DNA from 2 places in the Variovorax sp. NFACC27 genome. Region 1 is predicted to be linked to the other one. Evidence: predicted binding sites of a transcription regulator. Region 1 holds the regulator's gene; the other holds the start of a gene.

What was found. Region 1 encodes sigma-54, which starts transcription at its own class of promoters, with help from an activator protein. Its sites were predicted from a motif close to TGGCANGNAANCTGCTTT; they were not measured.
Region 2: ABL840_RS38270 (pilin) is a predicted target of sigma-54. The motif match lies at 12,969-12,986, and genes of this name have one in related genera.

Annotation. Positions count from the first base shown of each region.
Region 1 is NZ_CP157613.1:780,845-796,848, forward strand. It holds gene ABL840_RS03585 (spermidine synthase) at 1-1,400, shown strand, start outside; gene ABL840_RS03590 (hypothetical protein) at 1,499-1,843, opposite strand; gene argS (arginine--tRNA ligase) at 1,975-3,660, shown strand; gene ABL840_RS03600 (SPOR domain-containing protein) at 3,672-4,442, shown strand; gene ABL840_RS03605 (thiol:disulfide interchange protein DsbA/DsbL) at 4,599-5,246, shown strand; gene lptA (lipopolysaccharide transport periplasmic protein LptA) at 5,379-6,098, shown strand; gene lptB (LPS export ABC transporter ATP-binding protein) at 6,095-6,889, shown strand; gene rpoN (RNA polymerase factor sigma-54) at 6,911-8,521, shown strand; gene ABL840_RS03625 (phospholipase D family protein) at 8,535-10,136, shown strand; gene ABL840_RS03630 (LysE family translocator) at 10,150-10,800, opposite strand; gene ABL840_RS03635 (YceI family protein) at 10,819-11,457, opposite strand; gene ABL840_RS03640 (YceI family protein) at 11,526-12,119, opposite strand; gene ABL840_RS03645 (cytochrome b) at 12,122-12,715, opposite strand; gene ABL840_RS03650 (hybrid sensor histidine kinase/response regulator) at 12,832-14,637, opposite strand; gene ABL840_RS03655 (THUMP domain-containing class I SAM-dependent RNA methyltransferase) at 14,720-15,952, shown strand; gene ABL840_RS03660 (surface-adhesin E family protein) at 15,938-16,004, opposite strand, start outside.
Region 2 is NZ_CP157613.1:8,145,256-8,161,259, forward strand. It holds gene ABL840_RS38220 (GspH/FimT family pseudopilin) at 1-528, opposite strand, end outside; gene ABL840_RS38225 (Wzy polymerase domain-containing protein) at 749-2,392, opposite strand; gene ABL840_RS38230 (type IV pilin protein) at 2,601-3,071, shown strand; gene ABL840_RS38235 (GspH/FimT family pseudopilin) at 3,072-3,701, shown strand; gene pilV (type IV pilus modification protein PilV) at 3,710-4,198, shown strand; gene ABL840_RS38245 (PilW family protein) at 4,207-5,373, shown strand; gene ABL840_RS38250 (pilus assembly PilX family protein) at 5,367-6,059, shown strand; gene ABL840_RS38255 (pilus assembly protein) at 6,085-10,233, shown strand; gene ABL840_RS38260 (hypothetical protein) at 10,504-10,827, opposite strand; gene ABL840_RS38265 (pilin) at 11,731-12,300, opposite strand; gene ABL840_RS38270 (pilin) at 12,378-12,908, opposite strand; gene ABL840_RS38275 (3',5'-cyclic-nucleotide phosphodiesterase) at 13,117-13,920, opposite strand; gene ABL840_RS38280 (CHASE2 domain-containing protein) at 13,951-16,004, opposite strand, start outside.

The sequences.
Region 1 (16,004 bases):
CCGCCGCGCCGGACCAGCCGCCGCGGCCCGCCGACTACCTGCTGTGGCTCGCGCTACCCGCGCTGGCTTCGTGGCTGCTGCTGGCCGTGACGAACCACATCACCCAGAACGTCGCCGCGGTGCCTTTCCTGTGGGTGCTGCCGCTGTCGCTGTACCTGCTGACCTTCGTGCTGTGTTTCGAGAGCGACCGCTGGTACCGGCGCGGCGTGTTCCTGCCGCTGGCGGCCGTGATGCTGCTGCTGTGCGCCTTCGGGCTGCAGCACAGCATCGGCGCCGATGTCTACGTCGCGCTGCCGCTCTACGTGTCGGGGCTTTTCGTGCTGTGCATGTTCCTGCACGGCGAAACCGCGAGGCTGCGGCCGGGGGCGCGCTACCTCACGCGCTTCTACCTGATGCTGTCGTTGGGCGGGGCGCTGGGCGGGGTGATGGTCGGGCTGGTCGCGCCGCACGTGCTGGCGGCGTACTACGAACTGGGGCTCGGCCTGATGCTGACGGCGCTGGCGGCCGCGGCCGTGCTGCGCCGGCGGATGTGGCTGCGGCTGAGCTGCGTGGTGCTGGCTGCCTGCTGCATGCTTTTCCTGTTGCTGCAGATCGACAGCGACCGGGCGGGCGCGCGGAGCCTGCAGCGCAATTTCTATGGCGCGCTGCTGGCATACGACACGATGCGCGACCCGCCCTCCGACAGCGTGCGCCAGCTGGCGCATGGATCGGTCAAGCACGGAGCGCAGTTTCTGGACCCGGCGCGCCGGCGCGAGCCCACCACCTACTACGGCGAGACTTCGGGCATCGGCCGCGCGATCGCCGCCGCGCCGGCGGGGCCGCGCCGCGTGGGGCTGATCGGGCTGGGTGCCGGCACGCTCGCGACTTACGGCCGCAGCGGCGACGTCTACCGCTTCTACGAGATCAATCCGCAGGTGTTCGCGCTGGCGGACAAGGAATTCAGCTTCCTGCGCGACAGCGCCGCGCGCATCGAGCGCGTGCTCGGCGATGCCCGGCTGGCGCTGGAGCGCGAGCCGGTGCAGGGCTTCGACGTGCTCGCGGTGGATGCGTTTTCAGGAGACTCGGTGCCGGTCCACCTGCTCACGGCCGAGGCGATGGACGCCTACCTGCGGCACATGAAGCCCGACGGGGTGATCGCCTTTCATGTCACCAACCGCTTCCTGGCGCTCTCGCCCGTGATCGCCCGGGTGGCGCAGGCGCGGGGACTGCATGCGGTGCTGGTGCACGACGAGGCGGAGCAAGCCGAATGGCTGCGCCGCACCGACTGGGTGCTGGTCGCGCGCGATCCGCGGGTGCTGAAGCGTGATCCGATGGGGCAGGCAGCCATTCCCATCGAAGTGCAGCCCGGGCAACGGCCCTGGACCGACGACTTCAACAACCTGCTCGGCGCGCTGAAGTAGCGCACGGCGGCACGGTCACGCCAAAAGAAAAGACCCGCACGCTGCGGGCCTCGTTCTTCTCGAAGGCCGGTGCTTCGATGCACCGACGCGCCATGGCTTCAGGCCTTGGCGTCCTTCTCGCACTTCTTGATGAAGCTGTTCTTGGCGGCGCCGGCCAGCGGCTTGCCGTTCTTGTCCACGGCCTTGGCGGCGCAGGCGGGAGCGGCCGCGGCCTTGGTTTCCTTCTCGCACTTCTTGATGGAGCTGGCCTTGGCGGCGCCGGCCAGGGCCTTGCCGTTCTTGTCCACGGCCTTGGCTTCGCAGCTCGCGCCGGCGGCGGGGGCTGTTGCGGCAGGGGCGGCAGCGGCGGGGGCTGCAGCGGGTGCGGGAGCCTTGTCTTGAGCCTGGGCTGCGCCGAAGGAAAGGCAGATGCCCAGTGCGACCAGGGAAAGGAGCTTCTTCATGGTGATATGTCCTCGCTAGGTTGAGTTGTGACAGGTTCCCCGCCTCGGGGCCGACCATCGTAACGGGCCAAGGCAACGATCGGATGACCATCGTCAACAGCGCCCGGGTTTGCCCCCGGTAAAATTTCCGGATGCTATTGGTCAAACAGGAGCTGCTCGCGGCGCTCGCGAACACGCTCGAATCCCTCTCGCCCGGCGCCGGCTCCAAGGCCGCGTTCGAGTCGCCCAAGATGGCCGCGCACGGCGATTTCGCCTGCACGGCAGCGATGCAGCTCGCCAAGCCGCTGGGGCGCAAGCCCCGCGAACTGGGCGAGGAACTGAGCGCCGCGCTGCTCGCCACCCCCGCGTTCGCCCAGTGGGTCGACGCCATCGAGATCGCCGGGCCCGGCTTCCTCAACATCCGCCTGAAGACTGCCGCCAAGCAGCAGATCGTGCGCGAGGTGCTGTCGGCCGGGAATACTTTCGGCCAACAGCCGGCCACCGGCGAGAAGGTGCTGGTCGAGTTCGTCTCGGCCAACCCGACCGGTCCGCTGCATGTGGGCCACGGCCGCCAGGCCGCGCTCGGCGACGCCATCTGCAACCTGCGCGCCTCGCAGGGCGAGAGCGTCTGGCGCGAGTACTACTACAACGACGCCGGCGTGCAGATCCAGACGCTGGCCAACAGCACGCAGCTGCGCGCGCGCGGCTTCAAGCCCGGCGACGCCGAATGGCCCAGCGGCGAGAAGGCGCCTGCATACAACGGCGACTACATCGCCGACATCGCGGCCGACTTCAAGGCGAAGAAGACCGTCAAGTCGGAAGACCGCGAAGTCACCGCCAGCGGCGACATCGAGGACATCGACGCCATCCGCGAGTTCGCCGTGGCCTACCTGCGCCGCGAGCAGGACCTGGACCTGCAGGCTTTCCGCGTGCGTTTCGACCAGTACTACCTGGAGTCCAGCCTCTACACCAGCGGCCGCGTCGAGGATGCGGTGCGCAAGCTCGTGGCCGCCGGCAAGACCTACGAGCAGGACGGCGCGCTGTGGCTGAAGTCGACCGACTACGGCGACGACAAGGACCGCGTGATGAAGAAGCAGGACGGCACGTACACGTATTTCGTGCCCGACGTCGCGTATCACATCGCCAAGTGGGAGCGCGGCTTCCACAAGGTCATCAACATCCAGGGCACCGACCACCACGGCACCATCGCCCGCGTGCGCGCCGGCCTGCAGGCCGCCGGCGAGGGCATCCCCGAGGGCTACCCCGACTACGTGCTGCACACCATGGTGCGCGTGATGAAGGGCGGCGAGGAGGTCAAGATCAGCAAGCGCGCCGGCAGCTACGTCACGCTGCGCGACCTGATCGAGTGGACCAGCACCGATGCGGTGCGCTTCTTCCTGCTGAGCCGCAAGCCGGACACCGAGTACACCTTCGACGTCGACCTCGCGGTGACGAAGAACAACGACAACCCGGTCTACTACGTGCAGTACGCCCACGCGCGCATCTGCTCGGTGCTGGCCGGCTGGGGCGGCGACACGGCAGCGCTCAAGGACGTCGACCTGTCGCCGCTGGAGAGCCCGGCCGCCCAGGCGCTGATGCTGCTGCTGGCCAAGTACCCGGCCATGCTGACCGCCGCGTCGAAGGACTTCGCCCCGCACGACGTCACCTTCTACCTGCGCGAGCTGGCCGCCAGCTACCACAGCTACTACGACGCCGAGCGCATCCTGGTCGACGACGAAAAGGTGAAACTGGCCCGCCTGGCGCTGGTCGCCGCGACCGCGCAGGTGCTGCACAATGGCCTCGCGATTCTCGGCGTCAGTGCGCCGAGCAAGATGTGAACTCCCTCACCATGAAGAAGACAAGAAGTCAACGCGGCAACATCGTCATCGGCCTGATCATCGGGCTGGTGCTCGGCCTGGGCGTCGCGCTGGGCATCGCGGTTTACGTGACCAAGGTGCCGATCCCGTTCGTGACCAAGACGCAGCGCGGCGGCGCCGAGCAGGACGAGGCCGAAGCCCGCAAGAACCGCGACTGGGACCCGAACGCGCCGCTGGCCGGCAAGGCAGGCGCTCCCAAGCCGGCGGCCCCGGCCGCTCCGACCGGCCCGGTCAACCCCATCACCGGCGAGCCGGCCACCGGCAACACCGCCGCGGCCCCGGCCACCGCTTCGCCCAATACCGCGCCGCCGGTGCCCGTGGTGGTGGCGCCCAAGCCGCGCCCCGCGCCGGTGCCGGCCGAGGCCAACGCCCTGCCGCCGTCGAACGATCCGCTGGGCGACCTGGCCCGCGCTCGCTCGGGCAGCGTTTCCGGCTCCGGCAGCACGACCACCGCGTCGGCCGCGCCGAGCAGCGGCAGCAACGCCGGCAGCAGCTCCGGCCCCGATCCGTTCATGTACTTCGTGCAGGCCGGCGCCTTCCGCACCACCGAGGACGCCGAGGCGCAGCGCGCCAAGCTGTCGCTGATGGGCGTCGAGGCCAAGGTCACCGAGCGCGAGCAGGCGGGCCGCACCGTCTACCGCGTGCGTGCCGGCCCCTTCAACAAGAAGGACGACGCCGACCGCCTGAAGGAGCGGCTCGACGGCGGCGGCATGGATTCGGCGCTGGTCCGCGTGCAGCGCTGACCGGACGTCATCCGGCCGGCAACCGACACGAATAGCCCCTAAGCTTCGCAGCGCGGCGTTTGCCGCCACCATCCACAGCCTCGGGCGCGCCGGATGCGGGGGAACTCCCCGCCGCGCGCCGGCTCAGTCTGCCGTAATAACTGGAGAGCTCTTTCAATGAAACGTCGTGACTTTTCGCTGGCCGCCACTTCGCTCGGACTGCTGTCCCTGGCCGCCAACCCGGCACACGCCCAGGCGCGCGTGCCCAAGGCCGGCTCCGAGTACCTGGTGCTCGACAAGCGGGTGCCGGTCGACGCGCCCGCCGGCAAGATCGAGGTGGTCGAGTTCTTCTCGTACAACTGCCCGCACTGCAACGACTTCGAGCCGTCGCTGGAAGCCTGGATCAAGACGGTGCCGAAGGAAGTCGCCTTCCGCCGCATCCCCGTTCCCTTCGTGGGCAACGACGTCGAGGCCAAGCAGCGCCTGTACTACACGCTCGAAGCCATGGGCAAGGTCGACGAATACCAGCCGAAGGTGTTCAACGCGATCCACGCCCAGCGCCAGAACGTGAACGGCGACGCCAACATCATTGCCTGGGCCACTGCCAACGGCCTGGATGCCGCCAAGTTCAAGGAAACCTTCACCTCCTTCGGCGTGGCCAGCAAGGCCAAGCGCGCCTCGCAGCTGACCGACGCCTACAAGGTGGCCGGCGTGCCCGCGATGGCCGTGGCAGGCCGCTGGTACGTGGACGGCGAGACCGCCGGCAACATGACCAAAGTACTTCAGGTCGTGAACTATTTGATCGGCGAAGCAAAGAAGGGCTGAGCCCTTGGATTCACGCTGTTTCTGGTAGCAAACCAGAGCGAAAGTCAAGCCCGCCTAGGCGGGCTTTTTCATCTGTGCGTGCGGGGCAGAAGCACTCAGACGCATACAATGCCGAGCAAGTTTCGTGCCTCTATGACATTGCACTCTTACCCCACCATCCCCTTCCTTCGTCGCGTCAGCCGGCTGGCTGCCGGCGCGCTGTTGCTGGCCGGCTTCGCCTCGGGTGCCCTGGCCGAGACCGCCGACCGCTCCAAGCCGATGAACATCGAGTCGGACGCGATGCGCTACGACGACCTGAAGCAGACCAGCGTGTTCACCGGCAACGTTTTGGTGACAAAGGGCACGATCATCATCCGCGGCGCGCGGCTGGACGTGCGCCAGGACGCCGAGGGCTACCAGTACGGCGTGGTCACGGCGGCACCCGGCAAGCGGGCCTACTACAAGCAGAAGCGCAACGCGCCCGACGAGTGGATCGAGGGCGAGTCGGAAGTGATCGAGTACGACAGCCGCGCCGACAACGTCAAGTTCATCCGCAACGCCACCATGCGCCGGCTGCTGGGCGCCACGCCGAACGACGAGAGCCAGGGCGCGCTGATCGTCTACGACCAGAGCAACGACACCTACACCGTCAACGGTTCCACCGTGCCGCCGAACACCGCCGTCAACGCCTCGGCTCCGGGCGGGCGCGTCAGGACCATCCTGACCCCCAAGGCCGCCACAGCCCCTGCGGCCGGCGCCTCGGCCCCGGCCGCCGGCGCGAAGGCGCCGCCGCCGGCACCCACCCCGGCACCCGGCAAGGGCCTGCGCCAGAGCACCACGCTCGGCAGTGACCAGGGAGATACCCGCAAGTGATCGAATCCGCAGGAACGCAGGACGTCAACGGCGCCCCGGGCAGCCGCCTGGTCGCGCGCGGCCTGAAGAAGAGCTACGGCAGCCGCACGGTCGTGAAGGACGTCTCGCTCGACGTGCAGAAGGGCGAAGTCGTCGGGCTGCTCGGCCCCAACGGCGCCGGCAAGACCACGTCGTTCTACATGATCGTGGGTCTGGTGCGCGCCGATGCCGGCGACATCGCCATCGACGGCGAGCCCATCGCCCACATGCCGATCCACCGCCGCGCCCGCATGGGCCTGAGCTACCTGCCGCAGGAAGCCTCGATCTTCCGCAAGCTCACGGTCGAGGAGAACGTGCGCGCCGTGCTCGAGTTGCAGATGGAGCCCGACGCGAACGGCAAGATGGCCCCGCTGTCGAAGCCGCACATCGAGGAGCGCCTGTCCGAGCTGCTGGCCGACCTGCGCGTCGACCACCTGCGCGATTCGCCCGCGCTCGCGCTGTCGGGCGGCGAGCGCCGCCGCGTCGAGATCGCGCGCGCCCTGGCCACGCAGCCGCGCTTCATCCTGCTGGACGAGCCCTTCGCCGGTATCGACCCGATCGCGGTGATCGAGATCCAGCGGATCATCAGCTTCCTGAAGGAGCGCGGCATCGGCGTGCTCATCACCGATCACAACGTGCGCGAGACGCTGGGCATCTGCGATCACGCCTTCATCATCAGCGACGGGCATGTGCTGGCACAAGGCACGCCTTCGGAGATCGTCGACAACGCCGAGGTACGCAGGGTGTACCTGGGCGAGCACTTCCGCATGTAAGGCGCGGGGGCGGTTTCCACCATGAAGCAAGGGCTGTCCCTTCGCGTTTCGCAGCATCTGGCGCTGACGCCACAGCTGCAGCAGTCGATCAGGCTGCTTCAACTCTCCACGCTCGAACTGAGCCAGGAGGTGGAGCAGATGCTCGACGAGAACCCGTTCCTCGAGCGCACCGCGGAAGAAGCGGCGCGCGAGGAATTCGGGCTCGACACGGCCGATGCCCCGGTTCCGCGCGATGAAGGCGGTGACGGTGGTGAAGGCGGGGACGGCGAGGGCGACTTCGCTTCGCCGGCCGCCAGCAGCGCATCCACTGCTTCCACCGAAACCGTCACCAGCACGGCCGACACCGACGGCCCCGCCGCCGACATCTCCGAGCGCGAGCCCGACTGGGAAGGCGACGGCACCGTCGACATGGCGCCCGACGACAGCGAATGGGGCAGCGACGCGCCCGCGCGCCAGAACAACCTGGGCGACGACGAGCGCGCCGACGCCACCGAGCTCGCGCGCAGCCAGGAGTCGCTGCAGTCCTTCCTGCATCGCCAGGCGCTGAGCCTGCGCCTCGACGAGAACGACAGCGCCGCGCTGCGCTTCCTGATCGAGTCGCTCAACGACGACGGCTACCTCGAAGACTCGCTGCCCGCCCTGGCCTCGGGCCTGGCCGGCGACGACAACGACCAGTTCGACGACCTGGTGCACCACTTCCAGGTGGCGCTCGGCCTGCTCCAGAGCCTGGAGCCCGCCGGCGTCGGCGCGCGCGACCTCGGCGAATGCCTGAGCATCCAGCTGCGCGCCATGGCCAGCGAGGACGAGACCGAGGAAGAGGAGCAGGTCCGCAAGACCGCCATCGCCATCTGCAAGCAGCCGATGGAGCTGCTCGCGCGCCGCGACTTCAAGCGCCTGGCCACGCTCACCCGCAGCAACGAGGACCTGGTGCGCTCGGCGCTGCAGATCATCGCGCGGCTGGAGCCCAAGCCGGGCCGCAGCTTCGTCGACGTCGAGCGCAACATCATCATTCCCGACGTGATCGTCACCAAGACCGGGCGCGGCACGAACGTGAAGTTCCGCGTCATGCTCAACCCCGAGGTGATGCCGCGCCTGCGCGTGCACGACATCTACGCCGGCGCGCTCAAGTCGCACAAGGGCGAGGGCAGCCAGGCGCTGTCGCAGCGGCTGCAGGAGGCGCGCTGGTTCATCAAGAACATCCAGCAGCGCTTCGACACCATCCTGCGCGTGAGCAACGCCATCGTCGAGCGGCAGAAGAGCTACTTCGTGCACGGCGAGCTCGCGATGCGCCCGCTGGTGCTGCGCGAGATCGCCGACGAGCTGGGCCTGCACGAATCGACCATCTCGCGCGTGACCACCGCCAAGTACATGGCCACGCCCTTCGGCACGGTCGAGCTCAAGTACTTCTTCGGCTCGGCGCTGGGCACCGAGACCGGCGGCAATGCGTCGAGCACCGCGGTGCGCGCGCTCATCAAGCAGTTCGTCGGCTCCGAGAGCGTGAAGAAGCCGCTGTCGGACAGCCAGATCTCCGAGATGCTGAAGGAACAGGGCATCGAGTGCGCGCGCCGCACCGTCGCCAAGTACCGCGAAGCGCTTCGCATCGCGCCCGCCAACCTGCGCAAAGCCCTGTAGAAAGACACCGTCGATGAGCCGGGGCCTGATGTCGCGCTGTGGGCATTGGGTCTTCGCCATGGTGGCGGTGGTGCTGTTCGCAGGCTGCGCCACGCTGCCCGACGAGGCGCCGCGCACGCCCACCAGGGCCATGGCCGTCTCGGCCGACACTGCCCTCGGCAAGATCGCGCTGGCTTCCCAGCCCGACCCCGACCTGAGCGGCTTCCGCCTGATGCCCGGCGGCGATTTCGCCTTCGACACCCGCATCCAGCTGGCCCGCCGCGCGCAGCGCACGCTCGACGTGCAGTACTACCAGATCGAGAACGACGAGACCGGCCGCTACCTGCTGCGCACCCTGCGCGACGCCGCCCTGCGCGGCGTGCGCGTGCGGCTGCTGATGGACGACCTCTACACCTCCGGCGAAGACGAGTTGCTGCTCGGCCTCGCCGCCACGCCCAACGTGGAGCTGCGGCTGTTCAACCCGTTCCCGGCCGGCCGCGGCAGCCTGCTGAAGCGCTTCACCGCCTCGCTCTTCGACTTCAGCCGCGTCAACCGCCGCATGCACAACAAGCTGTTCATCGCCGACGGCGCGATGGCGGTCGCGGGCGGGCGCAACATCGGCAACCAGTACTTCAGGCGCACCGCGGGCGAGAACTTCATCGACCTCGATACCTTCGTCACAGGCGCGCTCATCCCCCGGCTGGGCAGTCTCTTCGACCAGTACTGGAACAGTGTCTACGTGCGGCCGATCCAGTCGGTGGCGAGCAGTGCCTTGTCGCGCGAGGAGCTGCAGCAACGCTTCGAGCTCGCCACCGGCCCCGACACCACGCCGCCGCCGCCGAGGCCCGCGCCCAACGACCTGCTCGGCTACAGCCCGATGGCGGAAGACCTGGACGCCGGCAAGCTCGGCCTGATCTGGACCACCGCCGAGGCATACGCCGATTCGCCCGAGCGCGTGATCGGCAAGACCGCTTCCTACGGCGGCGTGCCGCTGCTCGACGTGGACAGCGTGCGCTACAACGTGGTCGAGCAGATGCGCCGCGCCCGCTCGGACGTGACCATCGTCTCGCCCTACCTGATCCCGGGCCCCTCGGGGCTGGAGGTGATGCGCGAGATCCGCGGCCGCAACGTGAAGATCAGCGTGGTCACCAACTCGCTGGCCGCTACCGACGAGCCGCTGGTGCACACAGCCTACCGCCGCTACCGCCCCGACATGCTGAAGCTGGGCGCCGACCTCTACGAGCTGAGCACCAACCGCACCCGGCGCAGCGTGCGGCTGGGGCTCTTCGGCACCTCGGTGGGCAGGCTGCACGCCAAGTCGGCGGTGATCGACCGGCGCATTCTTTTCGTCGGCTCGATGAATTTCGATCCGCGCTCCGAAACGCACAACACCGAGATCGGCCTCTTCATCCGCAGCCCCGAGATGGCGCAGCAGGCGCTCAAGCTCATCGACGTGCTCAAGCAGCAGGGCGCCTACAGGCTGCGCTTCGCCGAGGGCAGCAACGAGTCGCGCATCGAGTGGGTCAGCGACGACGCCGGCAAGCTCACCGTGCTGACCGAGGAGCCCGACTCCGGCTTCTGGGACCGGACCATGCTCGAGATCCTGGCGCCGCTGACACCGGAGAGCCTGCTCTGAGCCTCGACGCCGCTCAGTGGCCGCCGCGCACGGCCGACCACACGAGCCGAAGGCCCAGCAGCCCCATCACGCCGCCTGCCGCGCGGTCGATCCAGACCTTGTAGCGCAGGTAGGCCGAGCGCGGCGCCGCCGAGGACAGCGCCAGCGCGACGATCGAATACCAGCCCGTCTCGATGCAGAAGATGACCGCCGGCACGGCCAGCGCCAGCACCAGCGGCACCTCGCGCGGCAGGAAGGCCGCGAAGATGCTGGCGTAGACCACCGCCGTCTTCGGGTTGCTCACCTGCGTGGCAAGGCCCAGCAGGAAGGTGCGCTTGCCGCGACCCTGCGGGCGCTGCGAGGAATCGACGGCCTCCTGCGCCACTGCCAGCGGCTGCCGCGCGCCACGCCAGATGCGAAAGCCGAGGTAGACGAGGTATGCGCCGCCCAGCCCCTTGATCGCCAGGTACAGCGCAGGCACCGCGAGAAACGCCGCCTGCAGCCCTGCCAGCGCCGCGATCGCGAAGACCAGCCCGCCGGCGCCCATGCCCAGCGCCGCCGCGAGGCCGTCGGCGCGCGAAGTCACGGCGGTGCGCGCCACCATCACGAAGCTGGGGCCGGGGCTCATCGCGCCCACGGTCATGGCGCCGGCGATGCCGAGAAGGGCGAGGGTGGTGTCCATCATGGCTGTGCTCCCGCAGCGTTACTGCACGTTGACCGCTTCGACCTGCACCAGCAGCCTCACCTTGTTCTCGAAGCCGAAGTTCAGCCCCCAGGTGATGCCCCAGTCGCTGCGCTCGACGGTGGTCTCGAAGTCGCCGCCGCACACCTGGCGGTTGATGAGCGGGCTCAGGTAGCAGTTGAAGCGCACGGCCTTCAGCGTCACCGGCTTCGTCTGGCCCATCAGCGTGAGCGTTCCGGGCACGTCGACCACCTTGTCGCCGGAGAACTCGATGCGGTCGGCCACGAAGCGGCCGGTCGGAAACTCGGCCATGTTGAAGAAGTCCTTGCTCTGCACGTGGCGGTTGAGCAGGTCGACGCCGGTATTGATGGAGCTGATGTCCATCGTGATGTCGACCTTGCCGCTGGTGCCGGTGCCGTCGATCTGCACCGAGCCGTCCTTGGTGCTGAAGCGGCCCCGGTTGGTGGTGGTGCCGTAGTGGCCCATCTCGTACATCACGAAGGTGTGCGTGGGGTCGATCACGTAGTTGGCGTTCTTCGCCGGCCCGCCCGCGGGCTTGGCGGCTGCCGCCGGCGCGAATTCGGAAGGCAGCTGTTGCTGGGCCGTGGCGCCGGTGAACACGGTGGCCGACAGGGCCACGGCGAGAAGGAGCTTTTTCATGGCGGTGGTCGTGTGGGGCATGAAAGAGAAAAACCGATGAAGGAGGGCGGGCGGGTGGGCGAAGCGGATCACAGCGGCCCGAGGCCCGCGAGAGTGAACCTGAAGCGCACCTGCACCTCGTTGCCGACCATCGAGGTGTCGGTCCATTCGCCGTCGCCCACCTTGTAGTCGAGCCGCTGGATCGTAAGGCTTCCGGTGGCCACCGCGTAGTTGCCGCCAGGCGCCGGCGCGATGCTGACGGGCACCGTCACATACCTGGACGTGCCCTTGATGGTGAGCTTGCCCGCCATCTCGAACCTGCCTTCGCCCAGCGCCTTGATGGCGCTCGACTGGAAGCTCGCCTGCGGGAAGTGCGCCGCGTCGAACCACGGCTGCTTGGGCAGCTCGGCGTCGCTCATGGGAATGCCGAAGCCCGCGCTGGCGGTGTCGATGTGAAGCACGACGCTGCCGCCCTCGGGCTTCTTCGGGTCGAAGGCGACCTGCGCGTCGAACTTCTTGAACGTGCCTTCCACCGGCACGCCCATCTGCTTGCTGACGAACACGATCTGGCTCTTGTCGGCAACGAGCCTGGCGGCCGGGGGCTCCGCGCCGGCCGGCAGCGCCATGGCCAGGGCCAGAGCCAGAGCCAGCACCGGGGTGAACAACGGGAGCTTCATCTTCATCGTCATCGAGCTGATTCCTGGCGTGGCCCGGGCCACATGCGTTTCAGAAGACCGTCGCGGTCGATCCAGTGGTGCTTGAGCACCGCCGCCACGTGCAGCAGCGTGACGCCCGCCAGCACGAAGGCGCAGTTGCGGTGCAGCGGCTGCAGCATCGCCTCGGCGAAGTCGTGGTCGACCGGCACGAAGTCGGGCAGCTGCAGCACGCCGAACCACGCGACGGGCATGCCCATGGCCGAGCTGTAGGCCCAGCCGGACAGTGGCACGGCGAAGAACAGCAGGTACATCAGCGCATGGCTGACGCGGTAGCTCGCCAGCTGCAGGCGCGACATGCCCGCGGGCAGCGCCGGCGGGCGGTGCCCGAGCCGCCACAGCAGGCGCAATGCCGACAGCAGGAGGATCGTGATGCCCGCCCACTTGTGCCAGCTGTAGATCTTCAGCCGCAGCGGGGAGAACTGCAGGCCCGTCATGTAGAGCCCCACGCCGAAGGAGCCGACGATCAGCACCGCGAGCAGCCAGTGCAGCGCGATCGCGAACAGGTCGTAGCGCAGGCCGGCCGGGTCGGCGGCGAGGGGGGAAGAAGGCGTGTCGGTGGACATCGGGGGCGGGGACGGCGGCCTGTACGCGGTGTGCGCGGAGCATATCCCGGAAGCGATGACAGCACGGGCCGTGCCAGCTCCAGCACGCGTCAGGTGCGTCAGGTAGGTCGGGTGCGTCAGCCGCGCGCCTGCTGCACTCCCAGCAGCATCCGGCGCAGTTCCTCCGGCTGCACCGGCTTGCGCAGCGCGCGCCAGCCCTGCTCGGCGGCCAGCCGCTGGGTGGCTTCGGTGATGTCGGCGGAGATCAGCGCGATCGCCAGCGAGGGCTTCTGCTGCTGCAGCTTCGCGGCCAGCGCGATGCCGTCGAGCGCGCCCGGCAGGCGGATGTCGCACAGCGCCGCGTCGAGCGCGTGCAGGTCGGCCAGCGCCAGCGCCTCGGCGGCGCTGGCGTAGACGCGCGGCTCCACTTCCCATTGCCGCAGCAGCGCGGCGAGGCTGTCGGCCACCACCGCGTTGTCTTCCACCACGAGCACGGCGAGGCCGGGGCGCAGCGTGCTCGTTGCACCGGCGCCCTCGTCCTTTGCGGCCGGAGCGGTGGGTTGCTGAGCAGTCGCCTGTGCGCCCTCGGGCGCGGCGGGCAGTTCGAAGCCGAACACCGAGCCCCGTCCCGGCGCCGAGCGCAGCGACACCTCGATGCCGAGCTGCGTCGCCAGCCGCCGCACGATCGCCAGGCCCAGCCCATGGCCGCGCTGCAGGTTGCGCTCGACGTTGCCGATCTGCTCGAAGTCGTCGAACACGCGCTGCTGCGCCTCGGGCGGAATGCCGATGCCTCTGTCGCGCACCTCCACGCGCCAGGCCCGGGCGCCGTCGCGCCGGCGGGCGCGCACCGCCAGCAGCACGCGCCCGCGCGGCGTGAACTTGACGGCGTTGTCGACCAGGTTGGCGAGCACGCGGCGCAGCGACACCGTGTCGCTCCAGGCGATCGCGCCGGGCGGGCAGCGCACCAGCACCCGGCCGTTGCCCGCCTGCCGCGCGAGTTCCTGCAGCAGCGGCGCCAGCGCCACGGTGGTGGGCCGCAGGGGGTCGACGGCGGCCTCGATGCGGCCGATTTCCAGCAGCTGGTTGGTCAGCCCTTCCAGCGCCTGCTGCGCCCGCGCCAGCGAACCCACCGTGTGCTGCACCGCCTCCATGCTCGCGCCGTCGTCCAGCTGGTGGCGCAGCACCTCGGCCTGCAGGCCGATCGCCATCACCGGCTGGCGCAGGTCGTGGTTGGCGGCCGAGAAGAAGCGCAGCCGCTCGGCCTGCGCCTGCTCGGAGGCGCGCAGGCCGGCCAGGGCCTGTTCGCGCAGGCTGTGCTCGTTGAGCCGCAGGCCGATGTTTTCCTCGAGCTGGCGCGAGCGCTCGGCCACCAGCTTCCACATCATCGCGGTCAGGCCGATGCCGATCACGGCCACCGCCGCCATCACCGGGGCGCCCAGCCAGAGCCCGGTGACGATGATCGGCGCCAGCAGCAGCGTGATCGCCAGCTGCGTGGCCGGCGTGTAGAACGACACAGAGAAGGCAGACGACAGCGTCATGCCCATGATGATCACGCCCAGCAGCAGCTGGAGGTCGACGCGCGCGGGGTTGAACAGCAGCACGCCGGCCAGCCCGTGCGCCAGCTCCCAGACGGCGGTGCGCAGCGTATGGGTGCGCTGCGCCTCGCGCAGGCTGGCGGGCGTGAAGGGCTCGGGCAGCCGCTGCGGGAAGAAGCCCCGCATCGCCGTCACCCCGGTGATCAGCGCGATCCACGCCAGCGCGCGCACGAGCGAGAACTGCCAGGCGAAGAGCGCCGCCACGCCGCAGTTCAGCAGGTACTGCACCAGCAGCACCGGCCCGATGGGCTTGATGGACAGCCGCAGCACCTCGCACTGGATCGCGAAGCTGTCGCTGCCGTTGCCGGCGGGGGACGGCGCTGGCGGAGATGCGGGGGTGGGAGTCATCGGCGAATCGACTATATAGAGAAGGGTTGCAGCGCGGCGACAATGGAGTCCCCTAGTCGGGCTTCCCGATGGCCTACTTTCCGTGAACGATCTCTCCTTTTTCCTGCCTTGCGCCGCCGGCGTCGAGGAATTCCTCGCCCAGGAGGTGCACGCCCTGACCGGCCGCGCCGGGCAGGACCTGCTTTCCCTGCGCGGCGGCGTGCGCGTGCGTGCCGACTGGCGCGACGGCCTGAAGCTCAACCTGCACAGCCGCCTCGCGCAGCGGGTGCTGGTCGAGCTGGCCCACGGGCCCTACCGCAACGAGAACGACCTCTACGGCATCGCCAGCGGCGTGGCCTGGGAGATCTGGTTCACGCCCAAGCAGACCTTCAAGATCGAGACCACCGCCCAGCACAGCCCGCTGCAGAGCCTGAACTTCGCCACCCTGCGCATCAAGGACGCCATTGCCGACCGCTTCCGGGCCAAGGCCAACGGCGTGCGCCCGAGCATCGAGACCCAGTGGCCCGACTGCCGCGTGTTCGCCCACCTGACCACCGACACCTGCACGCTCTACATCGACACCAGCGGCGAGCCGCTCTTCAAGCGCGGCTGGCGCCAGGACAAGGGCGACGCCCCGCTGAAGGAAACCCTGGCCGCCGCCATGCTGGCCGCCAGCGGCTGGTGGAACCCCGAGACCGGCGAGGTCGCGGACCAACCGCTGTACGACCCCTGCTGCGGCAGCGGCACCATCGCCATCGAGGCGGCGCAGATCGCGCGCGGCATCGCGGCCGGATCGCTGCGGCGCTTCGGCTTCGAGAAGCTGCTGCCGTTCCAGGCGCACGTGTGGTCGGCCATCAGGCTGGAAGCCGAGGCTGCAGTGGCCGGCGACGGCGCCCCGGCGGTCTTCGGCTCCGACGTGTCGCACCGCATGGTCGATTTCGCCCAGCGCAATTCCGAGCGCGCCGGCGTGGCGCAGGCCGTCGAGTTCCGCGGCGGCGACGCGCTGCAGCGCATGCCGCCTGCCGAAGGCGGCGTGATCATGCTCAACCCGCCGTACGGCGAGCGCATCGCCGTGGGCGGCGTGGCCGGCGCGGGGCGCCCCGGGGCACGGGAGGCGGCGCAGTCCACCGACGGGGACGGCGGCGACTTCTTCCCGCAGCTCGCCACCCACTGGAAGAAGAACTACGCCGGCTGGACCGCCTGGGTGCTCACGCCCGACCTGAAGCTGCCGAAGCTGATGCGCCTGAAGGAATCGCGCCGCGTGCCGATGTGGAACGGCCCGATCGAATGCCGGCTGTTCCGCTTCGACATGGTCGCGGGCTCAGCGCGCAGGTAGCGGCGAGAGCGGCGGTTCGCCCTCGGGCCTGGGCTGCTGTTGTTGTTGCGGC
Region 2 (16,004 bases), 960 kb from region 1:
CCGGGCGCGCCCCATCATGTCCAGGCACACGAGCTTGGTGACGGAGCCGCCTGCGGGAACGAGATCCAGCGCTTGCTGCCCCGGAAGACTCGAGCGGCCGCGCGCGTCGAACCGCAGCGTCGCGACCTTGCTGGTGGGTGCGGTCAGCGTGGGGCCGCCCGTCCTGCCGATATAGAACTTCAGCAACTCCGCCGTGTCGTCGGTGGCGACGCTGTCGCATTTGGGATTCGAGAACACGATCCACCCGCTGCTCCATTCGCGCCCCTCGTCGGCGCAGGTCGGGGCGGCGACGGTGATGTCCTCGGGCGCACAGACGGTGACGCACTTGTTCTTTGCGATGGCCTCCGAGCGCGCAAAGCCGACCGCCATGGCGAATTCGTTGCCGAGCGTTGCGGCTGCGGAGTTCCTTTGCATCGCCACGAAACTCGGCACGGCCAATGCGAGCAGTACCCCCATCATCGCGATGACGACGACGAGTTCGACGAGCGTGAAGCCGCCTGAATGAAACACCTTGCGCTTCCAGTACATGGCTGGAATCCTCCCCTCGCAACGTTGTGTCTATATGTGTCTCTCGATGCTAAATGAGTTTGAAAGTACTAAATCGCCGTTTGTCACCCGCACGCGACCGCTCGACGCCTTCGCTGTATTCCGGGCAACGCCGCTGAGAGAAATCGGGTGCCGCCGGCAGGTGCCTGACGCACGATGCGCCGACGGCAGTGCGTGCAGAGCCTCGTCTCGAGGTCTTCTTCTATTGCGGCGCGGCCAGTCGCGCAGGATCCCGATCGGCCTCTTTCAGCCAGCGCGCAAACTCCTGCGGAAAAGCATCGTGGAAACGTTCCGCCTGCGCCTCGGCTTCGCGTTCGCGGCCCAGCAGTTCGGCGCTTTCGATCAGCTTGACGATGACGCGCGGCTCCGGCGAGAAATGAATCACACGCTGCGCCAGCGAATGCACCTCGGCGGCATTCGCTGGCGTCACGGTGGTCAGCGTCAGCTCCGCGAACTCGGCCTGGCGCGCGAACAACCACGTTCCCCGCACTTTGGCGAGCGTGTCTTCCTTGTACGCGGAGAGCCGTTCGTCGGGTGGCAGATAGATCTGGCTGACGCGGACGTAGTCCCAGCCGGCGAGCCCCACGACCAGCAGCATGACGCCCGCCACCAAGAATGACAGCGCAGGTCGGATCGCAACACGCGCCCTGCCCGGCCAAAGCATGCCGAGGCACAGGCCGAACACCAGCTGGAACGGGCCGTACCAGAGCGGGTACTCGAGCAGGCTGTGCAGCACGATCGCACCCAGCATGCCCCAGGCCATCAGGCGAGCCGGATCGCGTTCACGCCAGGGCCGCGCGGCAATCACCATCCAGAGAAAGCCGCCGCAGATCAGCACGGCGGCGGGAATGCCCAGCTCCACCGCCAGGTGCAGTGGAAGGTTGTGGGCGTTGTCGAGGATTTCGACGAACCGGGCGCCGTCGTATTGAGTGCTGTAGTGCGCGAAGCTGAGCTCGCCCCATCCCCAGCCAGTCCAGGGGTGCTGGGCGATCAGCGTGAGTACGTTGCGCCACAGGATCAGGCGGCTGTGGTCTTCGGGTGCGCCGGTGTGCAGGCGTTGGAGCATGCCTTCGACTGCGCCGTCGCCACCGCTTGTCAGCTGCGGAAGCACCCAGGCGATCGCAAAGTACAACGGGATGGTCGCGACCAGCCACTTCGGACTCGGGAGGCGACAGGTGGCAATGCTGCCTTCAGGTGCATTTCGCCTTTCTCGCATTGCGATCAGCGTTGCCACGCCGGTGATCGACAGCAGTTGCAGAAGGCCCGTACGCGAAGTCGACGCTGCCGCGGCAATCAGCAAGAGCCCGGCCGCCGCCACCAAACCACGCCGAACCTGTAATGCCTCGTTGGTGGCATAGAGCCAAAGGGCAGCGCACCAAGCCATGCTGATCAAGGTCGCAAACTGGTTTCGCTGGCGGAGATTGCCATAAGCTTGCCCCAGCGCCGGCGAAGTGGTCCACGGCACGAGCGGTTCGGCAAGCCCGTAGTACTGCAGCAAGCCCAGAACGGCGCTGATGAGCCCGGCGACAAGCACGCCCCTCGCCAATAACTGCGAAGCACCTCCCTGATCGCACGCCGGTGCACTGCCCACACTCGCGGCCGCGGCGATTCCGGCAATTGCGAGACATGCTGCCAACCCGCTCCAGCCGGAAAGCGCAACAAGAAAGCCTCCCAGCCCAAGCCACACCCAAATCCGTGGCGTGGGCGTGCCGACGGGCCCGCTCAGCAACAGCCCCGCCAGACAAGCCCAGGAAACAAGCAACTGCCAAACGCTGACAGATGGCCCCCCGACCAAGGGGCAAACAAAAGTTAACGCAACGAGAGCCACGCGGATGAAGCCGAGCATCTTTGTAAACAGGCCAACCGAAGTCGGCAGGTACCGCGCAGACGTCATTCGACCCATTGTGCCGGGCTGACTTGCCGACGAATGGTCATCGGGGGGAGACGAGAGGCTTTGTAAACGTAAACATTTGAAGACACCATTTAACAACTATGTTCAATTGTTTCCACTTCGTTTCCGACTCTGTCGGACGGGGCTGAAAGGCGTTCTCCCGATGACACAGCAACCTGCTCGAAGCCGAATCGCCAATTCCCGGTCGCATGGCTTCACGCTGATCGAAATCATGATCGTGGTCGCGATCGTCGGGATTCTCGCGGCGATTGCCGTGCCGCTGTATGGCGAATATGTGCTGCGGGGTCGCATCCCCGATGCGACGTCCAATCTTTCCGCGCTCGCGGTAAGGATGGAACAGGGCTATCAGGACAGTCGCAGCTACAACCTGAGCGGCTCCACCACCAAGTGCCTGATCGATACGCAGACAACGGCACTTACCAGCACCAACAAGAGCTTCGATTTTTCCTGCACAGCCACGGCCGATACCTTCACGCTGAAGGCGAGCGGCAAGACGAGCACCATGCCTGGATTCGAGTTCACGCTCGATCAGAAGGGAGGCAAGACTTCCAAGGGCAAGACAGGCTGGACAGCTGGCACCAACTGCTGGATCACCAACAAGGGCGGGTGCTGAATGCCAGCCGCGCCGCGTTTCCGTCCAGCTGCAACGGCGGCCCTTCGAGGTGTGTCGTTGATCGAGCTCATGGTCGGCATTGCCATCATCGCGATTGCCGTTGCCATGGGTGCGCCATCGTTCACCGAATGGATCTACAACTCGCAGATTCGCAGCACGGCGGAGTCGGTGCAAAACGGCCTGCAGTTCGCACGTGCCGAGGCCGTGCGGCGCAACACCCCCGTGCGAATGCAGTTCACGACCTCGCTCGACAGTTCCTGCGCGATTTCCACGACGGGCACCAGCTGGGTCGTGAGCCTCGCATCGGCAGGCACGCCGGCTTCGAAGTGCAATGACGATGCGACTGTCCTTCAGTCGGGTCAACCCGTCTCGGGCCGGGCCAGCGCCACGATCACCAGCGACCACGCGGGCACCTTCGGCTTCAACGGCCTCGGACGCATCGTGAAGACGACTTCTCCCGATACCGACATCCTGGATGGCGCCATCGACATCAAATCCAGCAAAGGTACCTGTGCGGCCGAGTCCGGCGGCACCCTGCGTTGCCTGCGCGTTCTCGTTTCCGCAGGCGGGCAGATTCGCATGTGCGACCCCAAGCGCGGCAGCGGTGATCCGATGGCCTGCACTCCCTGACGAAGACCATGAACACACGTCCTCATCGTCACGCGATCCAACGCAGCCGCGGCTTGCGCTCGAACAAGAACCAACGCGGCATCGTGTTGCTGGAGGCGCTTGTTGCGCTGCTGATCTTCTCGGTCGGAATCCTCGGACTGATCGGCCTGCAGATCACCTCCGTCAAGCAGGCATCGGCGGCGGAATACAGGTCGACGGCGGTCTTGCAAGCCAATGACCTGATCAGCCGCATGTGGGTCAGCGACCGATCCGATACGGTTCTGAAAACCCAGTTCGCGGCCACCGGCGATGGCTACAAGGCTTGGAAGGATGCCTGGGCCAGCGCACTGCCTGGAACCACCGACAACCCACCCGACGTGGCCATCAAGAGCGAGGACAAGGGTGCCACCGCGGCCCTCGGCACCAACACGGTCACCATCACCATCTACTGGCAGGCGCCGGGAGATGACAAGCGCCAATACACCATGGTTGCGCGGCTCGACCAGCCACAGAAGTAAGCCCAGCAATGAACCAGTACAAGCGTTCCCGCCAACGCCAGGCGGCCTCGGGCTTCAGCCTGATCGAGATCCTGATCGGCCTGCTGATCGGCATGCTGTCGGTCATCGTCATCATGCAGGTCTTCGGCGTCTTCGAAGGCAACAAGCGCACAACTACCGGTGGCGACGACGCACAGATCAATGGCTCTATAGCACTGTATGGCCTGGAACGCGATGCGCGTGAAGCCGGCTACGGCATCAATGCATTCAGCCTTCTGGGTTGCAGCCTGTCCTTCAAGACAAGCAAGGACAGCAAGACCGTCAAGCTCGATGCCTTGGCGCCTGTTGTCGTCAATCCGGCGACAACGCTCGTGCCTGCGGGCACCGCGGGCACAGATACCCTGCTGATGATCTCCGGAACGAGCGACAGCCCCGCCGAAGGCGACCTGATTGCCACCGCACCATCTTCGAAGACCTACCCGATCACCACGGCCGGATCTTTCGCGGTCAACGACTATGTGATCGCGCAGCCTTCGAGTCGTCCATCGCCTTGCAGTCTCAACCTGGACAAGATCACCGCCAAGACGGACACCACTCTCACGGTAGATCCGGGCGATCCCACCGGTCTGGCTCTGGGCAGCATGGTCTACAACATTGGGCAATCGTTGATCGCCCGCGCCTATGCGGTACGCGACGGCAATCTGACCGTCTGCGACTACACCGCCTACAACTGCGCGGACGCAACTTACGTGTCACCGAAGGTCAACCCGGCCGTCTGGGTTTCCATTGCCTCCAGCATCGTCGGCCTGCGTGCGCAATACGGGCGCGATACCTCGGGCATCGGTTCAAACAAGATGTCTGGCATCGTCGACACCTACGACCAGATCACCCCCGGGAGCACCGCGGACAAGAGCGGCCTCGCCGTTCAATGCGGCTGGGCACGCACGCTGGCGCTGCGCGTTGCCCTGGTGGCTCGCAGCGGGCAATACACGAAGTATGACGCAGCAGCAGGCGAGGCCCCGTCCACCAGCACCGCGCCCACCTGGGCCGGTAGCGCCTCCGCGCCGTTCGACCTGAGCGGCAATTCGGAGTGGAAGAACTATCGCTACAAGACACTGCAAACCACGGTACCGGTCCGCAATCTGGTCTGGCAGGGCTCGCAGACCACAGCACAAGGAGGGACCGGCGGATGCTGAGCAACGACAACAAGAGCAAGGGTTTTCTGATGGCGCACCGCTTCGCGTGCACACGCTCACGGCAGAGTCACCGGTCGCAGCACGGCGTCGTACTGATCCTTGCGCTGATCGTGCTGGTCGCACTGACCCTGGCTGCAGTGGCACTGACGCGCTCAGTGGGTACCTCCAATACCGTTGCAGGCAACCTGGCCTTTCAGCAGGCAGCTACGCATTCGGCGGACGTTGGCGTCGAAACGGCCGTGAAATGGCTCGAAGACAACGTCAATGCGGTGGGAGTCTGCGCCTCGGGCAGTACCGTCACGTGCGACCAGACGGCCCAGGGCTACCTGGCAACCAGAGCAGACCCCGCGAGCGGCCAAACCTGGGCCGAGTTCTGGACGACAAAGCTGTCGACCAACGCCAAGTCCCTGGACAAGGATGCAACAACGGGCAACACGGTGCGCTACGTCATTCATCGCATGTGCCCCGCTACGGGCGAAGCGAATGTCGGCACCAACATCTGCGCCACGTCGCCGCGCGCCACCGCCGGCAGTTGCCCGGGCGGTACCTCGTGCACGGGCGGTGGCGGTCGCGGCGGTACCGGCAGCAATGTGGACTCGCCCAAGCAGACCTATTACCGCATCACTGTCGTGGTCGATGGACCGCGCAACACCCAGAGCATGGTCCAGGCCATGGTGGCGATCTAGCCGCCGCAACAGGAAGAGCCTCTTCATGAAACGCAACACCCTCCATCTCCTGCAGGCCACGCTCTGCATCGCGCCGCTGCTGGCGGCGATGTACACCGCGAAGGCGGCACAGACCGACCTAGCCACCGCCCCACTCGAAACGTCGAGCCCGACGCTGGTCAAGCCCAATCTATTCTTCGTGCTCGACGACTCGGGCAGCATGACTTGGGACTATCTGCCAGATACGGCGGGACAAGATGGGAATTACAGAAACAACGCCGGTCTTGTTCGCAACAGTGCGTACAACAAGATCTACTACAACCCGAACACCACCTACTCGCCCCCCATCAAGTACGACGGAAGCAAGTACCCAACGATGGGCTCCGACAAATGGACGGCCGTCCCTTATGACGGTTATGGCGTGCAGTCGGCTGATACAGGCTTCACGGGTAACCAGGCCAACCTGTTTACGAATGCCAATTCAGGGGTAACGCAGAACCTTGTCGGCAATGCCCTGTACTACAAGTTCGTGGCGGGTGAGTACTGCACCGACCAGAGCCTGCGAAGTTGTGCGACGCAATCGGCGCCGTCGGCGTCGAACACCGTCCCCGCCACATTGCGCTGGTGCAGCGACACCGCGCTGACCGATTGCCAAGCCACCCGCATCGATACCGCCCCCACTGGAGGGAAGAAATATGTATATGCCCGATATCCCGGGGTCACGCTTGTCGGCGCCGTCGGGGCAACAAGCCAGCTGACTCTCAGTGGCTCAGGCAACAGCTCCGTCAGTGGAATTACTGTGGGCTCAAAACAGATCATGTCGGGCGGAACAGGCTCCACCAGCAACCGCAACACACTGGCCCAAGCCATTGCGAACAGCATCAACGACTGTACGACCAACAGCACTGGCAATTGCACGGTCACCGGCTTCAGCGCTTCCAGATCAGGCAGCACGGTGACGATCACCGCGCCCAGCGCCTTGGGCGACTTCACCGACACCCCCGTCGTGAGCAAGTCCGGGAGCATTACCATCGGCGCGACCGCATTCACCGGCGGTGTGACGGCCGTCTACGTCCCAGGGCAAAACGTGCTGACGACGATCAGCTCCGACGTGACCAGCTATTCCCAAACCGGAACGCGTACGGACTGCATGAGCACCACCGCGTGCACTTACACGGAGGAGATGACCAATTTTGCCAATTGGTGGGCCTACTACCGTACACGCATGCAGATGACGAAGACTGCCGCAGGCCTTGGATTTTCCGGCCTGACCAGCAGCTATCGGTTGGGCTTCATGAGCCTCAACAACAACACAGGCTCCGACTTTCTCAATGTCGACGACATTGCGACCACGAAGGGCGGACAGAAAGACCTGTGGTACCAAAAACTGACAGCGGCGATACCGAGCAACGGCACCGGCCTTCGCGTGGCGCTCTCGACGGCCGGCCGCATGTATGCAGGCAAACTGACAGGCAGCCAGAAGCTCTGGGTCAATGCATCCAGCGGCGACACGACCGCGGTTACTGTCAAGGATCCGATGCAGTACGCCTGTCAACGCAACTACACCATGCTGTCGACTGACGGCTATTGGAACGAAGCAGCGACGGCCAAGACAAACACCGGAGTCGTGTACAACACGATCACACAGGTCGACGGCACAACCGCCATCGGCGATCAGGACGGTGACAGCTCCACCGTGCAACGACCCTACTACGACGGAAGCCAGGTTTCGAACACGCTGGCCGACGTAGCCCAGTACTACTACACCACCGACATCCGCTCGAGCATTCTTGGCACTAGCAAGAACAGCAGCGGCGTGGACGTCGGAGCGGACAACACACTCGCCGGTCAGCAACGCATGTACACCTACACCATCGGCTTGGGTGTGTCGGGCTACATGCAGTATCAGTCGGACTATCAGACAGCAACCAGCGGCGACTACTACGATGTCCTCAAGGGCACGACCGCTTCCAACACGAAATGCCGCTGGCAAAGCAGCGGTGCGTGCAATTGGCCCACACCGGTGAGCAACTCGCAAACCACGGTCGACGACTTGTGGCATGCGGCCGTCAACGGGCGCGGCGCTTACTACAGTGCGGGCGACCCCGTCGCGGTCAAGGACGGCATCACCAACTTCCTCAACAACGTCGACGCCCAGAACAGCGCTGGCGCAGCCGTCTCACCCAGCACGGCGAACGTGACGAGCTCCGACAACTTCCTGTTCGACTCCGGGTTCACCTCGGTACAGTGGTTCGGCGAAGTCGCACGCTACACCATCGATCCGGTCACCGGCGTTCCCGGTACGGTGCCGCAATGGTCGCAATCGGGCACCGCCAACACCTCCTCCGCGACACTGCCCACCGCGCTTCTGGACAACACGACCTACAGCGCGCGCAAGATCTACACCAACAACGGCAGCACGCTGATCAACTTCGCGTGGGACTCGCTGACCGACACGATGAAGAACTACTTCAAGATGTCGGCGATCGGCTCGTTGTCGCAGGTCTGTGCCGCGGGCAGCGCCTGTGTTCCCTCAGCGCAGCAGATCGACAGTACTGTTGCAGGTTCGGACAAGGGCATGGGGGGCATCAACCTCGTGAACTTCCTGCGCGGCGACCGGAGCAACGAGGACGGCAGCGGCGGCAAGTACTACTTCAAGCGCACTCACGTGCTCGGTGACATCGTCGGCTCGCAATCGGCTTATGTGAAGAAGTCGAACTTCAATTACACCGATACCGGCTATGCCGCATTCAAGAAGACCAACGAAACGCGCCAGGGCATGCTCTACGTCGGCGCCAACGACGGCATGCTGCACGCGTTCAACGCCGACACCGGCGCCGAAAGCTGGGCATACATTCCCTCGGTGCTGCTGCCCAAGCTCTACAAGCTGGCAGAGAAGAACTACAGCCGCAACCACTCGTACTTCGTGAACGGCTCACCCCAGCAGGGCGAAGCGTATTTCGACGGCGCATGGCATACGCTTCTTGTCGGCGGCCTGGCCGCAGGCGGTCGCGGGTACTACGCGCTGGATGTAACCACGCCGGACACGCCGAAGGTCTTGTGGGAATTCACGTTCAACAACGACAACGACCTCGGATACACCTACGGCATCCCAATCATCACCAAGCTCGGCGACGGCACCTGGGCTGTGCTTGTGACCTCTGGCTACAACAACATCTCGCCTGGCGGCGGCGGCGGCCACCTGTGGGTGTTGAACGCGAAGACCGGCGCAGTCATCAAGAAGATCAGCACCGGCGTCGGCAGCGCAACGGCAGTGGTTCCCGGCTCGGGATGCACGGTCGCCCCATGCCCAAGTGGCCTGTCCCGCATCAGCGCGTGGATGGACAACATCAACCTCAACAACACCGTGACCCAGGTGTACAGCGGTGACCTTTACGGCAATGTCTGGCGCTTCGACCTCAGCAGCCTGAAGGCAGATGGATCCGGAACACCCACGGTGCAACTTCTGGCCACGCTCCAGGACGCCAACAACAATCCGCAACCCATCACGAGCTGGATCGAACTCGGTTTCGCGAGCAGCAGTCACATCATCTACGTGGGCACGGGCAGCTACCTTGGGGTGTCGGACATCGACGCCAAGAGCGCGGGCGCCACGCAGGTGCAGACGATCTATGCCATCAAGGATCCCCTGACGGGAAGCAGTACGACTACGAGCATCTACGGAAGCCCCCGTACAACGGCTTGCTCGACCACGCTGAAGACCAAGTGCTTCATGAAGCAGACGTTCACCGACAAGGATGGGGTACGGACGGTTTCGAGCTCGATGAGCTATGCCACCAACCTGAGCAACATGTACGGCTGGTTCATCGATCTGCCGAACACGGGCGAGCGGATCAATACCGATTCGACCCTGCAACTGGGCGTTCTGGTTTTCGTCTCGAACATCCCGAACAACGCAAATGCCTGCGGCATCGGGGGCTCGGCGTACCTGAACTATGTCGACTACAAAACAGGCCTCTCGCTTTTCCCGGCGACAAAGGCCCAGGTGGTCGGAACGCTTCTCGCGGGAGGCAATGGTCTGGGAGCCGCAGCCTCGGTGTATGCACGAAAAGGCAGTCAGCTGATCGGCAGCGTGAAGCTCTCCACAGGAAAGCTCGAGAACATCGAACTGCCGCCAGGTGCTGGTGGTCCTGGTACCCGCCGGATCTCGTGGCGCGAACTCGTGACACAGTAAGGCGCGGGGGGATGCGAGAAACCCTGCTGACGTCGTCGATTCGGGTCAGTCAGGGCGCTGATGGATTCATCGGCTTGCCCTCTATCCAAAGCCGTACTGGAGCGGAAATGCGATGCTGAATCGCTGCGCTTCGATGCGGGTTTCGTCCTTATAGCTCAGCAGTCGCGCTCTTTCGATCAGCTTCGCTGATGGCACGCGGCTGTGGCGAAAAATGCAAGACACGCTTGGCCAGGTCATACATCCTTGCCGCATTGGCAGGAGTCACTGTTATCAACGTGAGTTCAGCAAAGTTCGCCTAATTTGCAAGCAGTCATGGGTTCTGCGCGTGAGCCGGCTTGTCGTCCCGATAAGCAGACAAGCACTCCCCGCGGCAAATAGATCTGCCTGACACTGATGTAATCCCAGACTACATAGCCGATGACAACGATCAGCGCGGAAGCACATTGCTACGGATATTTTTCTTCCCGCAGTACTGCGCCTGGTTGCCAAACGGATTGGAGACAGGCCACAGAAACCCAAGGCAAAGAGGCCAAACACCAGTTGAAATGAACCATAGCACAGCGGGCATTCAAGCAGGCTGTGCAACGCGATCACGCCGAGCAGCCCCCACAGGCTACGGTGTTGAATGGATCATGCTCGTGCCGGATTTTCGTGCTGATCAGCAATCGGAGAAAGCTGCTACAGATGAGTAGCGCTGCAGGCACGCCGAGTTCAACCACGAGATACAACAGCAATTTATGCGCGTTCGTCGACGCGATACACCTATCGCACCCGACACGCGATGAAGGCCGCGATTTCGACGATTAACAAGATTTCGAGCAGGCCTGTGCGCGATGTCGAGGCCGCAGCCGCAATCAAGAGAAATAAAATCACGCCCGTCCACAGCAGACGTCTTCACAATGGTGCGCCGCGATAGCGGACATAGAACCATAGCGCGGCAATCAGTACATGCTGATCAAGCCGCGAACTGGTTGTGTTGACGCAAGTTGCCAAAGGCTCGGCCCGCACCGAGCTCTGCGGTCAAGCCCCAAAATGCCGGCTAGCGCGTAGTACTGAAGCAGGCCGTAGGCGAGTGTGTCGTACGCTTGGCCACGATCCTTTGTGAGTCTTGTACCGACGCAGGCAGCTCAGGCGATCACAAGGAAAACTGCGATGGCAGAAAACCAAGGGGCAAGTCCAGGAAGAGGACCCTGAAAAATCAAAACGAGTCCTGTGTTCGATGCGCATCGAAGAACTACCGAAGGGCGAAGATTGAAATGACCAGCCCTGCACAAGATAAGCAAGGTAGGCAGACATAGCCAAGAGGCCAACTGTTTCCAAGTATTGACCGATAGCCCCGCAGCAATGGGGAAAGCAAAGGCAACACAATCAAGGCGCTATCGATTGAGGTAGCAAAGTCTAGCTTGGCAATGTCCTCCGCCTTGGCTGGCGTCGCAGAGAAACTCGCCTTGGCATTTTCCCTGTGCCTGCTCCTAAGTACAGATGAAGAATGATCGATTACAGAGGGCACGCCGCGGAAGCGTACTTGGCGTCGATATTGGCGGCTTTGCAACTCCAGGAGCCGTTCAAGTCACGCGCCCATGTGATGGTTCCGGCTGTAGCGCCCTGCAATGGCGCTCCCGCTAAATTTCCGAATGTCGCTACGATCGTCGAAGAAGCGGTTAGAGACAGCGTGACTTGCGGGACGCCAGTGCCAGATGCTGCCCAAATCTCAGAAATCGATGGTGCCGCATTGCCTGCAGTCGCCTGCAAGTTTGAGCCACTAGCTTGTGGGTCGCAGTTGTTTGCTATGGCGGGATTGCCAACATTGATTTGGCCACTGGCTAGACAAGTTTCTATCGCTGTCTTTATCGCGCCAGACTCCCCGACAACCCGTTGCACGTGGGAACGAAAAACATACGTCTGATATTGCGGAATAGCGATCGCAGCAAGAACCCCAATGATCGCAACGACGATCATCAGTTCAATCAGAGTAACGCCCCGGACCTTGAGCTTTAATTTCGACATCGCGTTCTCTTGACGTCTGTGTCCATTGCATTTTTTCCTTTCGCTGATGAAAGGTGTCAACACATTTCAGGACGGGTCATCATCAAATAAAAAGGCTCCGCCAAAGCAGAGCCTTTTTTGTTGAGAGTCGACAACAGTTAGGAGGCGTCAGCACATGCAGCTGCGCGATACTTTGCGTCAACAGTGGCGGTGCACTTCCAAGTGCCTTCAAGGCTCCGCGTCCAGGTCAACGTGTTCGTACCTGCCGTCTTGAGAGTTGCAGCGGCACCGTTACCGAATGTTGCAATGATCGTCACCGGCGCGGTGGTCGACAGCGTAACTTGCGGATAGCCCGTACCGGTTGCCGCAGCCACGCCGCTACCTTGTTTCGCGCCATCTTGAATCGACGATGCAGTAGCTTGCAGATTGCATTCGTCAGCAGCTTGGGCAGTTCCCGTCGGGATATTGGAGGAAACCGAACCCGTCCGGCCTTCCAGCATGCACGTTTCGACAGCCGTCTTGAGGTTTCCAGCCTCGCCCATTACGCGGGTGACTTGCGACTTAGCGATGTAAGTTTGATATTGTGGGATTGCAATAGCAGCCAAGATACCAATGATCGCCACAACGATCATCAGTTCGATAAGGGTAAAGCCGGCCTGAGCGCGGCGAGCGAGAGTACGACGGTTCATTGAACTAACTCCAGGTAGGTTGGTTGTTACGCCCGGGAACCTGCCCGGAGCGAAGTACCTTCCGCAGCATCTGTGCCACCCGTCCTCAAGGCCTCCTGCCGACCGAACACGTCACCTCTACCCACTTTGGCGTTACACGATGTGACAGAATCCGCCTAAAGACGCTACACACGGTGACAAATTTGTCATGCCAATGCGTCACCGGCTGTCAGAAGGTCAGGATGCCATCCGCTTTCAGCCAGCGAATATCCCGCTGCGCCAGCCCTGCCACCTGCTCTTCCACCAGCCCCTCGATCTGGCTCATGATCTCGTCGGTTTCGGCGGGCTTGGTGTGGGTGATGTAGATCGGGTAGTGCTTGTCCGGCCCGATGTGCGCGAGCTCCTGGGCCAGCACGGCGGGCGACAGGTGCAGGCTGCGCTCGGCCAGCGCCTGCTCACGGCTGCTGAATGCCGTTTCGATCACCAGCATCGCCACGTCGAGTTCGTTCACCCGCTCCCAGAAGGGCGCATTGCGTTCGGTGTCCCCGCTGAACACCCAGTGGGCGCCACCCTCGGCACTCCGCACGGCGAATCCGCAGGCCGGCACGGTGTGGAACGCGGGCAGCACTTCGACCACCTTGGGCTCGCGGCTGCCGAGCTGCAGCCGCTGTCCGACCGCGATGTCATGGAAGCTCACGAAGGGCGCCTCGAGGCTGGGAATGCTCTCGAAATCCGGCCAGATGACGTTGTTGAAGACGTGCGTGCGCAGCGCATCGATGGTGGCGCTCAGCGCGTGTACGCGCAGCGGCTGCGTGCGGCGGCCGCCTATAGCGTCGAGCATCAGGGGGAGTGCGGCGATGTGATCGAGATGGCTGTGCGTGAGCACCACGTCGTCGATGCAGACCATTTCATCGAGCGTGAGGTCTCCAACACCGGTGCCCGCATCGACGAGCAGATCCGTGTCGACCAGAAACGAGGTGGTGCGGCAGTCTTTGGCGATGGCGCCCGAGCAACCCAGCACACGAACCTGCATTGTGAAAGACCCCTTTGTATGTGTCTGTCGTCATTTGGTCTCGAACCGGGTCGCGCCATCCCAGTTCGGGTCTTGCGGTCGCAACGCCATCGAGGCTAAACGCTGGGCGTAGAGCTGGTAAAGGACTTTTTTCGCATCCGCGGCGAGCAGGGGCGCGAGCAAGTTTCGGCCCATGGCCCAGTCTTGGCGGCGATACGCGGCGAGCACTTCGCTCCAGCGTTCGAGCAGTTGCTGAGCCTGCTCCATCGCTTCGGGCGTGCGCGCGGCAAGGGGCGTAAAAACGGCAACGGCTTGTGCCTTTCCCTTGACGCGCACGCTGTCGAGTTCCTGCCAGATGAAGTCGTGCGCGAGTTCGCGCGTCGCGCCGCTGGCGACCACTTCCACGCCGTAGTGTCCGCTCAGCCCCTCGAGGCGGGACGCGAGGTTGACCGCGTCGCCGACCACGGTGTAGCTGCGGCGTGCCGCCGATCCCATGTCGCCCACGCTCATCACGCCGCTGTTGATGCCGATGCCCACGCTGATCTCGGGCCGGCCGCTGGCGCGGTGGATGCGGTTGATGTCGCGCACGGCGTCGGCCATGTCGAGCGCGGCGCGCACAGCGAGCGTGGCGTGGTCGGGCGTGTCGATGGGCGCGCCCCAGAAGGCCATGACGCAGTCGCCCATGTACTTGTCGACGGTGCCGCGGTGCGCGCTGATGACGTTGGTGAGCCGGCTGAAGACGGTGTTGAGAAAGGCCTGCAGCTCGGCCGGCGCCATCTGCTCCGACAGGCGGGTGAAGTCGCGCATGTCGCAGAACATCACTGTCATCGGCTTGCTCTCGGCGCGCATGCTGTAGCGGTCGGGGTGCGCCATCATCTCGTTGACGAGCTGGGGCGGCACATAGGTGCCGAAGAGCCGCACCAGCCCGCGCCGCGCACGCGATTCGACGAAGTAGCCCCAGCTCATGTTGAGTGCGAAGGCGAGCGCCGTCATGGCCAGCGCGGAAGCCAGCGGCATCACGAGGCTGAAACCCACGTACAGCCAGGCGTTGAGGCCGATCAGCGCGACGATCACGCCCGCGGCCAGCAGCACGGCGCGCGGCGCCGACAGCAGCGAGAGCCCGAAGGCCAGCAGGAGCCCCGCGACGACGACCAGCAGCACTTCGTAGCCGGGCGCGTAGTCGGGCACGCTGAGCAGACGCTGGTCGAGCAGCGCGGAGACGATGTTGGCGTGCACCTCCACGCCGGGGAACGCCGCCTCGACCGGCGTGGCGCGCAGGTCCTGCAAGCCCGGCGCCGTGGCGCCCACGAGCACGATCCTGCCCTTGAGCTCGCCGGGGCCGAGCCGCCCCTCGAGCACGTCGGAGGCGGGCACATAGCGGAACGATCCGCCATCCGAGCCGCCGGGGCCGCGAAATGGCACCTGCATGCTGCCCGTGCCGTCGACCGGAATGCGAAGCCGCCCCACCCGCAGCGACTCGAGCTGCGGCATGGCGCCCGCGCCCGACGCGAAGGCCGGCTGTACGGGCGGAGAGCCATTCGCCAGCCGATAGACCGCCAGCCCCAGCGACTCGTAGTACCCCGGCTGCGCCTTGTCGCCGTCGTAGCGGGCGATGAGCGGAACGCTGCGGATGACGCCATCGGCATTCGCGCCGACGAGCGTGTTCAGGAAGCCCGCCACCGGCGCGGCCTTCGCGAGTTCCGGCAGGCTGGCGCCGAAGCCGTTCCACCCCGTGGCGTAGGTACCACCCGGAGGGAAAGCGCCTTCCGTCAGCAGCGGCGCCGCGGGCAGCTGCCCCTTGGCGCTCGGCGTTCCGGTCCGCGTGAAGTAATAGCCCAGCGCCACGCGTTGGCCGCCCAGCGCCGCGGCGAGCGTGGCGTCGTGATCGAGGGAAGGGGCGAGCCGCTCGACCTCGGCGGCCAGGCCCTGCACGCCGTTCAGCGGGCCGCTCGCGATCTGCCTCAGCCTTTCGAGGCCCGAACTGCGGTCCGGCTCTAGGAACATGACGTCGAAGCCGAGCACGGCCGCCTGCTGGCGCGTCATCAGCTCGGTGGTCAGGCGAGCGATCTTGTCGCGCGGCCAGGGCCACTGGCCCTGGCGCGCCA